Regions from separate parts of the Vibrio sp. T3Y01 genome, predicted to be linked through region 1. Evidence: predicted binding sites of a transcription regulator. Region 1 holds the regulator's gene; the other holds the start of a gene.
The links. The regulator MetJ, encoded in region 1, represses methionine synthesis genes. The targets are predictions, from matches to a motif close to TTAGACNTNTANANGTCTAA.
Positions count from the first base shown of each region.

Region 2: the regulator MetJ is predicted to act here: its motif matches at 4,086-4,105, upstream of metN (methionine ABC transporter ATP-binding protein MetN).

Region 1 is NZ_VTXJ01000021.1:12,038-17,866, forward strand. It holds gene metF (methylenetetrahydrofolate reductase) at 1-602, opposite strand, end outside; gene F0232_RS19190 (bifunctional aspartate kinase/homoserine dehydrogenase II) at 879-3,290, opposite strand; gene F0232_RS19195 (O-succinylhomoserine (thiol)-lyase) at 3,293-4,474, opposite strand; gene metJ (met regulon transcriptional regulator MetJ) at 4,683-5,003, shown strand; gene F0232_RS19205 (malic enzyme-like NAD(P)-binding protein) at 5,185-5,829, opposite strand, start outside.
Region 2 is NZ_VTXJ01000019.1:81,105-86,933, reverse strand. It holds gene F0232_RS18650 (carbohydrate porin) at 92-1,297, shown strand; gene F0232_RS18645 (MetQ/NlpA family lipoprotein) at 1,391-2,200, opposite strand; gene F0232_RS18640 (methionine ABC transporter permease) at 2,282-2,965, opposite strand; gene metN (methionine ABC transporter ATP-binding protein MetN) at 2,955-3,989, opposite strand; gene gmhB (D-glycero-beta-D-manno-heptose 1,7-bisphosphate 7-phosphatase) at 4,230-4,781, shown strand; gene F0232_RS18625 (MliC family protein) at 4,825-5,160, shown strand; gene treR (trehalose operon repressor TreR) at 5,250-5,829, shown strand, end outside.

The DNA of each region.
Region 1 (5,829 bases):
GCCGCTACACAGCGGTCACGGAAACGTAGATAGCTCTCTACATCAAAGAAGAACTGAGTGATGGCACGATTTGCACCGGCATCCACTTTACGTTTTAGGTTGATAAGATCTGATTGAGCGCTTTTCGCTTCAGGGTGAACCTCTGGGAATGCCGCCACTGAAATATCAAAGTCGTGACGAGATTTGAGTAGCTCAACGAGGTCAGATGCGTACATTTCTGGTGCACCACCGCCTGGGGGAATATCACCACGCAGCGCAACGATGCTCTCAATACCATTTGCCCAGTAATCGTCAGCAATTTGGATTAGCTCTTCACGGCTCGCATCAATACACGTTAGGTGCGGAGCCGCTACTAGACCTGTTTGGTTTTTGATCTCTTTAATGATTGAGTGGGTACGGTCACGCTCACCCGAGTTTGCACCGTAGGTCACTGATACAAATTTTGGTTGAAGCGTTTTAAGACGGTGAACAGAATTCCACAGGGTCTCTTCCATCTTTTCACTGCTTGGTGGAAAAAACTCAAATGACACATTGATGTTGTCAGAAAGCTCAGCGATATTCTGATTTAAAGCGTCGATATGACTAGCGTGTGTGTATCCCATCTTACTCTCCCTGTGGCAAAAGCAACCACTAAAATCTCAAATCCTCAAACGACGTTTAGACGTCTATATGTCCACAGAATGTATTGAATACGATTTAATGTCAACAGATCCATTATGAATTTTTCTCAAGTAGAACGTGAGTAAAACTCAAGTCGTTAGATGGGTCGCAAAGCAGAAATAAGGAAGAAAAAAGGCTGAGAAACACATCGTGCTTTCAGCCTTATCTATCTTAGTGAATAGTATGCTATTTACGTGTCGTAGCAAATGATCTGAGTATTAGAACAAGCTCGACATTCGGTTCAAATCAGACTGAATTGCACCAGCCGTTACTTCACGTCCAGCACCTGGGCCACGAATAACCAATGGGTTATCTTTGTACCATTTACTCTCAATCGCAAAGATATTGTCGCAAGGCAGCAAGTTCGCCAAAGCGTGCTCTTTCGATAACGCTTCAACACCTACCGTTGCTTTACCGTTCTTCTCTAAACGCGCGACGTAACGTAGCACCTTTTGTTGCGAATGTGCTTTCTCCAAACGCTCCGCTAGCTCTTCACTCAGCACAGAAGCTTTGTCAAAGAAGTCATCCACCGATAGGTCTTGCAGCTCTTCAGGAACCAGTGATTCGACTTTTACGTTTTCAGGTTCAATATCTAAGCCCGACTCACGAGCCAGAATCACCAACTTACGCATCACGTCTGAACCATCGAGATCAGCACGAGGATCTGGTTCTGTCAGGCCTTGTTGCCATGCTAAATCCACCAGCTCGCTGAACGGCACCGTGCCATCAAACTGCTGGAACAACCAAGACAAAGTGCCTGAGAAGATACCCGACAGCGCAATAATATCGTCGCCACTTTCACGTAAGTCACGTACCGTGTGGTTAATAGGTAAGCCCGCACCAACGGTCGCGTTGTACAACCAATGGCGGCTGATTTTAGCAAATGCATCTTGTACCTGATGGTAATACTCACTTGATGCTGAGCCAGCGACCTTGTTCGCTGAGATCAGATGAATACCTTGCTGAGCGATCTGTAGATACTTTTCTGCAAGAGCTTGGCTGGCAGTAACATCCAAAACCACAGCTTCGTCGTAGCCCTGAATAGAGCCTAAACGCTCCAGCCAGTCGTTTCCATTGTTAGCAATCGCCTCATCATCAAAGCGCTCACCGACAGAGGTTGCATCAATACCTTGGTCGTCGAACCAATAGGTTTGGCTATCAACCACAGCAACCAATTCAAAGTTCATTCCGCGACGCTTTTCGAGCTCAGCCTTTTGCTCAGCAAACAGGCTTAACCAGCTTGAACCAATGTTACCCTTGCCACACAAGGCGATCGCAACACGCTTCTGCGCTTGGAATAGTTGAGAGTGAATGCCCTTCACTAGGCTCGATGTTTCACTCTTACGAATCACTGCCACTAAACTCAGGCCTGAGTTCGCTTCAGAGATAAACTCAACCGATGAACTCTTTAGCTGCTGATAAAAACCGTAGCAATGGTTCGGGTTCTTCGTTACGCCCGCACCTACAGCAGCAATAAGAGAGAAGCCCTCTTTCAGCTTAATCTCAGCTTCAATCGCGTGATCTTGCAGGTACTCTAGAGCGCCGCCAGCGATCTCTTCTGTATACGCGAGACGCAAGCAGTGTTGATCTGGTTCTAGCTCATAAGCCAGCGGCTCTAGTTGAGCACGCTTAAGCCCTTCAAGCACCTCACTTTCTAGACGGTCGAAATCGTGCCCGTGACCAAACGTCAGTTGCACAATCAGCACTTCATCCAGAGAGGTAATAATTTTTGCACCGCGACCCGATGCCAGAACACGCTCAATCTGAGTCGAACCAGATTCTGGCTGATAGCTGCAACGCAAGCTCAGATCCATCGCACTTTGCGCGACTGGCTGTAGTGTGCGGCTATGAAGCACAGGTGCGGCAAGACGAGCGAGTTCACTTGCTTCATCAAGACGAAGTAGAGGCAGTAAACACGCATCCGACACCAAGCGAGGGTCAGCACTGTATACACCTGCTACATCACTCCAAATCGTTACGCGATCCACTTCAGCTAAAGCGCCAATCACGGTTGCTGAATAGTCTGAACCATTGCGACCAAGTAATACGGTTTCACCTTCAGTGTTTTGCGCCATAAAGCCGGTAATCACCACACGACAATGGGCATGTTGCGCTAACGCTTCTTTAATCAGAGGATAAGAACGAGCACGATCCACTTCAGGCTGAGCGCCCACTTCTGCACGTAAGAAAGCACGAGCATCTTGTGCGACAGCTTGTAAATCATGTTGGCACAACAAAGCAGCCAACAGACGTGAAGACCAAACTTCACCGTGACCTAGGACTTGCGCTTTTTGTGCTTCGCTTAGAGGAGCCGTTAGCTCGCCCAAAGCGGTAAATTCTTGTTGGATAGTCGCCGTAAGTTGCTCTGCAGGCTCACCTTCAAGCAGTGCTTCAATCAGTTCAAGCTGGAACTGGCGAAGGGTTTGTAGGCACTCATGAGCAATACGCCCATCTTTATCAAGCGCTTCTACAAACTCAATCAAACGGTTAGTGGTTTTGCCTGCTGCCGAAACAACCACTAAGTCTGTTGCTGATGAATAGTCTCTAAGAATGTTGACCACGCGTAAGTAACACTCAGGGTCTGCTAAACTGCTACCACCAAATTTATGTAGCTGGCGAAAGGTTGCCATTGTTACCCCTCCCCTTCAGCGATAAAGCCTTGTGTTTTTTCAAACGCTTGCTTGAGGTCATCAATCAAGTCTTCAGCATCTTCAAGGCCAACAGAAAGACGCAGCAACTGTTGAGAAACACCCGCTTCTGCCAGTGCTTCTTCACCCATCGCACGGTGCGTCATCGACGCAGGGTGACAAATCAAGCTTTCAACACCGCCCAGCGACTCCGCCAAAGAGAACAGCTCTAACTTATCGACAAAGTACTTAAGCGCCTCGAATGAGCCCGCAAACTCAAAACTCAGCATTGAACCAAAGCCAGACTGCTGCTTCTTCGCGATATCATGACCTGGGTGTTCAGGAAGGCTTGGGTGGTAAATAGTACCAACGAGATCTTGCTGCTGCAGAGACGCTAGAATTTCACGTGAACTCTCTTCGTGAACTCGCATACGAGCACCTAACGTACGAATGCCACGTAGTGTCATGTAGCTATCAAATGGTGTGCCGGTCGCACCAATACAGTTACCCCACCATGCTAGCTCTTCAGCGTGCTCTTCTGTTTTAGTGATCACCACACCACCAATCACATCTGAATGTCCGTTGATATATTTAGTAGTTGAGTGGATAACAAAATCCGCACCCAGCTCTAAAGGCTTTTGGAACACTGGTGTCAAAAATGTATTGTCGACAGCAACCAGAGCACCAACCTCTTTCGCTTTACGGCAAGTTTCTGCAATATCAACTACACGAACTAAAGGATTCGATGGTGTTTCAATTAAGATCAACTTTGGCTTAAGCGCGATCGCCGCATCCAGTGCCGCTTGATCCGATTGATCAACAAACAGAACTTTGAAGTCACCTTTTAGTGAGCGAGTGTTAAACAGACGGTAAGTACCACCATAGCAGTCGTGTGGTGCGACAATCAGATCATCACTGCCTAAGAAAGCGGAAACCCATAAGTTAAGTGCAGAAGTACCGCAGTTAGTAACCACTGCACCTTTGCCCGATTCAAGCTCAAACAGTGCCGTTTCTAATAAACCGCGGTTTGGGTTACCTGAACGGGTGTAATCGTACTTTGGCACTTCACCAAAAGCGGGAAAACCATAGTTAGTCGAAAGATAAATAGGTGGGACAACGGCATGGTGTTGCGTGTCTGACTCGATACCAGTACGTACTGCGATTGTTGCTGGCTTCCGGCTGCTCATAGGTGCTTCCTTACAAGTTTTGCGTCTGAGAGTCACAGCTGCTTGTCGGCATTTTGCGGCTGTGTTAGATATATGTTATTCACTTTACTTTCATAAACGTGAGACGTCAACACTTCTAGACGTCTATATGTCTTTGCTTATGGCGGTAAATCCCGCTAAAATCACCACTATTAATTTAATCTAACAACTAAAGTGATGAAGGTACGCAATGGCCGACTGGAATGGTGAATACATAAGCCCATATGCTGAGCATGGAAAGAAAAGCGAACAAGTAAAGAAGATTACAGTTTCTATCCCTTTAAAAGTGCTAAAAGTGCTTACTGACGAGCGTACTCGCCGCCAGATCAACAACCTGCGCCATGCAACAAACAGTGAGCTACTGTGTGAAGCTTTTCTACATGCGTACACAGGCCAACCACTGCCAACAGATGAAGACCTTCGTAAAGACCGCCCAGATGATATTCCTGCTGAAGTGAAAAAACTGATGACAGAGATGGGCATCGAGTTCGAAGCGTTTGACGAAGAATAACAATAACTCAGTCACTGCCTTCAATATTGATTCGCTTTAGCTGAATGTTCACATTACTGATTCGTCTTATCAGTATTCTGTGAATAAGAGACATAAAAAAAACCGACTCCAGATGAGTCGGTTTTTTATTATTTGTGCTCTATGGAGCAACCGCTATAACAAGCGACTACGCCATATGCTGCTATGCCATATAGTTAGCAGGCATCTCGATACGCGCAACGCCAGATTCAACGGCCGCTTCTGCTACTGCTTTCGCTACGCGAGGAAGTAGACGTGGGTCCATTGGCTTAGGAATGATGTAACCCTTGCCGAACTCAAGTGACGTCTCACCCGCTGCTTTTAATACTTCCGCTGGCACTTCTTCTTTCGCTAGTTCACGAATCGCTTTAACCGCTGCTAGCTTCATTTCGTCATTGATTTCGCTTGCACGCACATCAAGTGCACCACGGAAAATGAATGGGAAACAAAGTACGTTGTTTACTTGGTTAGGGTAATCACTGCGGCCTGTACCCATAATAAGGTCAGAACGAACTTCGTGAGCAAGCTCTGGCTTGATCTCTGGATCTGGGTTTGAACATGCAAACACAACTGGCTTATCAGCCATTAATGTTAGTGCTTCAGCTGGAAGCAGGTTAGGACCCGATACGCCCAAGAATAGGTCAGCACCTTCGATAACATCTTCAAGCGTACGCTTATCTGTGTTGTTTGCGAATAGCTCTTTGTATTCGTTCAGATCATCACGACGAGTGTGGATCACACCTTTACGGTCAAGCATGTAGATCTTCTCACGCTGAGCGCCACACTTAATCAGTAGCTCCATACACGC
Region 2 (5,829 bases), on a different contig from region 1:
TATATTCCTCTCAATATAAATGGGATCGATCCCATGGGAATGTTCCCATTAATAAATAATAACCTGATTCTAGATCTGAAAGGAATGGACGATGAAACTGTTACCTATTGCTGCTGCACTCTCTACTGCGTTACTGACACCTAATTTATACGCTGATGAAACCACGCCATTGGAGTTCAATGGCTACATGCGGGGCGGCGTTGGCCTTAGTAATGAAGGCGGCTCAAACAGCAAGTGGGAGGTGAGTAAAGTTGGCCGACTCGGCAACGAAAATGACCTATATGGTGAGTTTGGCTTTAAGAAAGAGGTGTATGCTGAGGACGACGTTTCATTTTTAGTTGATTCCATGTTGTCGTACTGGCAAGGCCAAGATGAGAACGCGGCGGATAAAAGCGTTGATGTGGTTCAACTTAATGTTCAAGCGGTAGGACTTTTTGAAGATAAAGACATTGGTATTTGGGCGGGTGAGCGCTACTACCAACGCCATGATGTACACATTGTTGATAATTACTACTGGGATGTAAGTGGTATTGGTGCCGGTGTTGAACATATCAATATGGGACCAGGTAAATTATCGGTGGCATTGATTCAAGATACGGTGACAGGTGATGTGTTTGATGGCAAAGAAACCACAGCCATGATTGCTGATATACGCTATGCAGGTATTCCATTGTGGAACAATGCGGATCTTGAGGTTGGTATTGATATGAACTTCGCCAATGAAAAGCAGGGTCAAACGGTGGATGCGGATGATAGTGTGATGCTGACCGCCAGCTTAAATCAGAATTTAGTAGGTGGTTTCAACAAGACCATTCTTCAAGTTGCTAATTCTGGTTATGCTGAGCAGATGACGACCTTTGGGTCTGGTAAGGGTATCGTTCGTGATGCCAACAATAATGATGCGGATGGCTTTCGATTGATTAACTGGGGCGTACTAGAAATCGGTGAGAATATCGAATTTGGTCACACGGTGCGTTATGCCGCATCATCCGGTGTGGGTGCGAACAACAGTGATGATGAGTCGTTCAGTGCCGTGATTCGCCCGCTTTATAAGTGGGACAAGCGCATGCGTACCATCCTTGAAATTGGTGGCTTTGTGGAGACCATTGATAACCAAGACGGCGCGGGTGGTAAGTTTACCGTGGCTCAGGCTTGGGTACCGCAAGTGGGTTTCTGGTCTCGTCCTGAGTTCCGTATCTTTGCGACATACCTGAATGATGCAGAAAACGACAATGCTTTCGGTGAAGGTAAAAGCAGTGAAATGAGTGTCGGTATGCAAGTAGAAGCTTGGTGGTAAGCCGAGCCTCTCGAATTAACTGCGAGCAATAAAAAAGGGGCTGACATAATGTCAGCCCCTTCGGGTATCTATATGATGCTGCAGTTTAGGTGATTACCAACCTTTAACTACGCCACCTTGGAAGATGTCAGATGCCGCGTTGTACACTTCTTCAGTTTGGTAAGCTTTAACGAAGTTTTGTACGTTTTCAGCGTTTAGGTTCTCTTCACGAGATACAATTAGGTTCACGTATGGAGAATCTTTGTCTTCAACGAATACGCCATCTTTTTGTGGAGTCAGGTTGATAGAGCTCGCGTAAGTTGTGTTGATGATAGAAAGCGCTACGTCATCAAGAGAACGTGGCAGTTGTGCTGCGTCTAGCTCAACAATCGTTAGGTTTTTCGGGTTCTTAACGATGTCACGAACTGTTGCAAGAAGACCTGCACCTTCACGAAGCTCAAGTAGACCTTGTTGCTCAAGAAGCAGTAGAGAACGACCTAGGTTTGTCGGATCGTTTGGTACAGCGATGCGCGCGCCATCTTGGATTTCGTCTACCGATTTCACTTCTTTCGAGTAACCCGCAATTGGGTAAACAAACGTGTTACCAGCGATTGTCAGTTTGTAACCACGGTCAGCTACTTGCTGATCTAGGTATGGTGCATGTTGGAATGCGTTGATGTCGATAGAACCGTCATCTAGTGCTGCGTTTGGTGTTACGTAATCAGTAAAAGTAACCAGTTCAACGTCTAGGCCGTACTTCTCTTTCGCTACTTTAGCTGCAACTTCTGCAACCTGAGCTTCAGCACCTGCCATTACGCCTACTTTTACTTTAGACGTATCAACTTCTTTATCACCACAACCTGCTAGAACTAGCGCTGAAGCTGCCGCTGCGATAGTTAGTAAACCTTTAAGGCTAAATTTCATAATAATCTCCTTTTAATAAATCTATTTAATTTGGTTCAGACGACTCTTGTCTTAGTTAGCGTGCGTTTTAACGCTGAGTCTTTATCTGTGGTCAACGCGGCGAACTAATGAATCACCGATTGATTGAATAATTTGTACAAGCACAATCAACATCACTACTGTTACAGCCATGATGGTCACATCGTAACGGTGGAATCCGTAACGAATCGCCACATCACCTAGGCCACCGCCACCAACCGTGCCTGCCATTGCTGAGTAGCTCACTAGGGTAACGAGTGTGATGGTTACTGAGTTGATAATAGTCGGTAGTGCTTCAGGAAGCAGAACTTTGCTAATGATTTGTGTTGGTGTCGCGCCCATTGATTGCGCTGCTTCAACTAGGCCCGTTGGTACTTCAAGCAGTGCACTTTCGATAAGACGAGCAACAAATGGGATTGCACCAATGGTTAGTGGAACAATCGCCGCTGTTGTACCGATAAAGGTGCCAATCAGCATCTTGGTCAGTGGGATAATCGCTACCATCAATACTAAGAAAGGCACTGAACGGCCCACGTTGACTACCGCGCCAAGAATTTGGTTAAGCTTGGTGTTTTCTAGCAAGCCGCCTTTTTTGGTGGTGTGTAGAATCACGCCTAGGGGAATACCGACAGCAAAGCCAACGATGCCAGCGACAGCTACCATGTAAAGTGTTTCGCCCGTTGCTTCTAATAGAAGGTTACCGTTAAGGCTGATCCAGTCAGCAATCTCGTTGAAACTAAAGGACATAACCAAGCACCTCTACTTTTACATTGTTATCGCGTAGGAATTGGATAGCAGCATTATCATCTGATTCGTTGCCGAACAGTTCAGCCACCATCATGCCGAACTTCACACCACCGGCGTAATCAAGGTCAGAGCTTAGAATGCTGACATCGATAGTAAATTTACGAGCGATTTGCGTCATTAGTGGAGCATCAACGGTTGCACCTGTGAACTCAAGGCGTACCAGAGGGTAACTGCCATCGACTCGAGTTTCTTGCAAGCGTGCTTGGTAATCTTCAGGGATCGTTAGATCTAAGGTTGAACGAATAAATTGATGCGCTAACTCAGTCTTAGGATGCGCAAAGATGTCGCCAACCGTGCCTTTCTCTACCAATTCACCACCACCGATGATCGCTACTTCGTGACAGATGCTCTTAACCACATCCATTTCATGCGTAATAAGCAGGATAGTAATGTGTAGCTTACGGTTGATTTCACGCAACAGTTCAAGGATCGATTGAGTGGTTGCAGGATCCAGAGCGCTGGTCGCTTCATCACACAGCAGTACTTTCGGGTCTGATGCCAGTGCACGAGCAATCGCGACACGTTGCTTTTGACCACCACTTAGGTTTGCAGGGTAAGTATCACGCTTGTCTGCAAGGCCAACCAGTTCAAGTAGCTCACTGACTTTCGCTTCGATAACCGCTTTATCTTTACCGGCTAGCTCTAGAGGAAGTGCTACATTGTTAAATACAGTACGAGAAGACAGCAGGTTGAAGTGCTGGAAAATCATGCCGATGTTACGGCGCGCTTCGCTAAGCTCTGATTTGCTGAGTTTTGTTAGGTCGATACCATCAACAATCACTTCACCCGAAGTCGGGGCTTCCAACATATTTACACAGCGGATTAGGGTACTTTTGCCTGCACCTGAAGAGCCTATGACTCCAAAGATTTGACCTTGAGGAATGTGGAGGTTGATATCAATTAAGGCATTGATTTCTTTAGTGCCTTGATAAAAAACCTTATTGACTTGATTCACTTTAATCATAGAGAAACCCGTGCAGGTAGAACAGAATAATATGTCGATAGCTCGCTCGATTTACAGATGATGCTATGGTGTTCCGTGATCTAAGTCAATAGATATTTTTACGTCTAGACGGCTAAACGTCGATTGTATTGCTAAGATGGAAACAAATCGTTAACGAACGCAAAACTAAATAGATAGTGATGAAGCAAATAAAGCGTGTAATAATTAATGATTAATAGAGAGTTGATAGAGAACAAAATTTTGTCTAAACCTGCTGTTTTTTTAGATCGTGATGGTGTGATTAATGTTGATCACGGCTATGTACATGATGAGCATGACTTTGAATACATCGATGGTGTGTTTGAAGCGGCGAAAGCGTTTAAAGATATGGGTTATTTATTGGTGCTTGTGACTAACCAGTCTGGTATTGCTCGCGGCATGTTTAGTGAAGACCGTTTTCTCTCTTTAACGCAGTGGATGGATTGGAACTTTGTCGATAATGGCGTTGAGCTGGATGGCATTTATTACTGCCCTCACCATGCTGAACACGGTATTGGTGACTACAAGCAAGATTGTGATTGCCGTAAGCCAAAGCCTGGCATGTTCATTTCCGCACGTGACTTTCTAAAGATTGATATGGCTAACTCCGTAATGATCGGCGATAAAGCTGAAGACATGATGGCTGCAGAAGCGGCAGGTGTTGGCACTAAGGTATTGGTAAGAACCGGTAAACCAATCACTGAAAAGGGTGAAGCTTTGGCAAGCGTTGTCCTTGATAGCATTGCGGACGTGCCTGCTTTCCTGAAAGGCTAAGACATGTCACGACCTTTACCGGTATAAAGATGAGGAACGAAGTATGAAAGCTATGTTGGTAGCATCTCTATGTACGGTAGCATTAGTGGGGTGCTCTAAATCAGCAGCGCCGGATAGTGCTGCATCGGACAATCAATTCGTGACTTATCAATGTGAGTCTGGCGTTTCATTTGAAGTGGCTTACCTTGATAATGAGAAAGCGGTATTACGTTTACCTGAAAATGAATACCGTCTGACTCAAGTGGCAGCAGGTTCTGGCACCAAATACATCTTAGATGATGGTACTGCGGAGCTTATCAACAGCGTCACTTTACGTACTAAAGGTGACAACGCACGTCTAGAACTTGGCCGTGTGGTCTATCGAAACTGCCGAAAGTAAGTCATAGTTAACGACTAAGATTTACAAACAGTTAAGTGAGGGATTATGCCCTCACTGCTTATTTTCCTCCCTTTAACGTTAGACTTTTTATGAGCAAAAAACTCACTATTCTCGATATTGCTAAGCTGTCCGGTGTTGGTAAGTCAACCGTATCTCGCGTTCTGACCAATGATCCTAAAGTCAAACCTGAAACCCGTGAAAGGGTGGAAAGAGTAATTCAAGAATCTGGGTACACGCCTTCAAAGTCTGCGCAATCAATGCGTGGTGGCAGCCAAAAAGTCATCGGCGTGATCATCTCTCGTTTGGACTCTCCCTCTGAAAACAAAGCGGTAAGTACTATGCTAGCTGAGTTGTATCTAGCAGATTACGATGTAGTGATCATGGAAAGCCAACTCGACAGAGACAAAGCCAATGAACACCTTCAGGTTCTAAAGCGTCGCAATGTGGATGGCATCATTGTGTTTGGCTTTACGGATTGTGACATCCCTGCTATCGAAGCTTGGGGGCACAAAGCTGTGGTGATTGCGTTGGATACTGAAAACGTAACGTCTATTAACTATGACAACCAACAGGTGATCAACAGTGCGTTAGCGCATCTGTCGGATCAGGGGATCTCCGATGTTGGATTTATTGGTGTCGATCCTAGCGATAAATCAACCGGTGAACTTC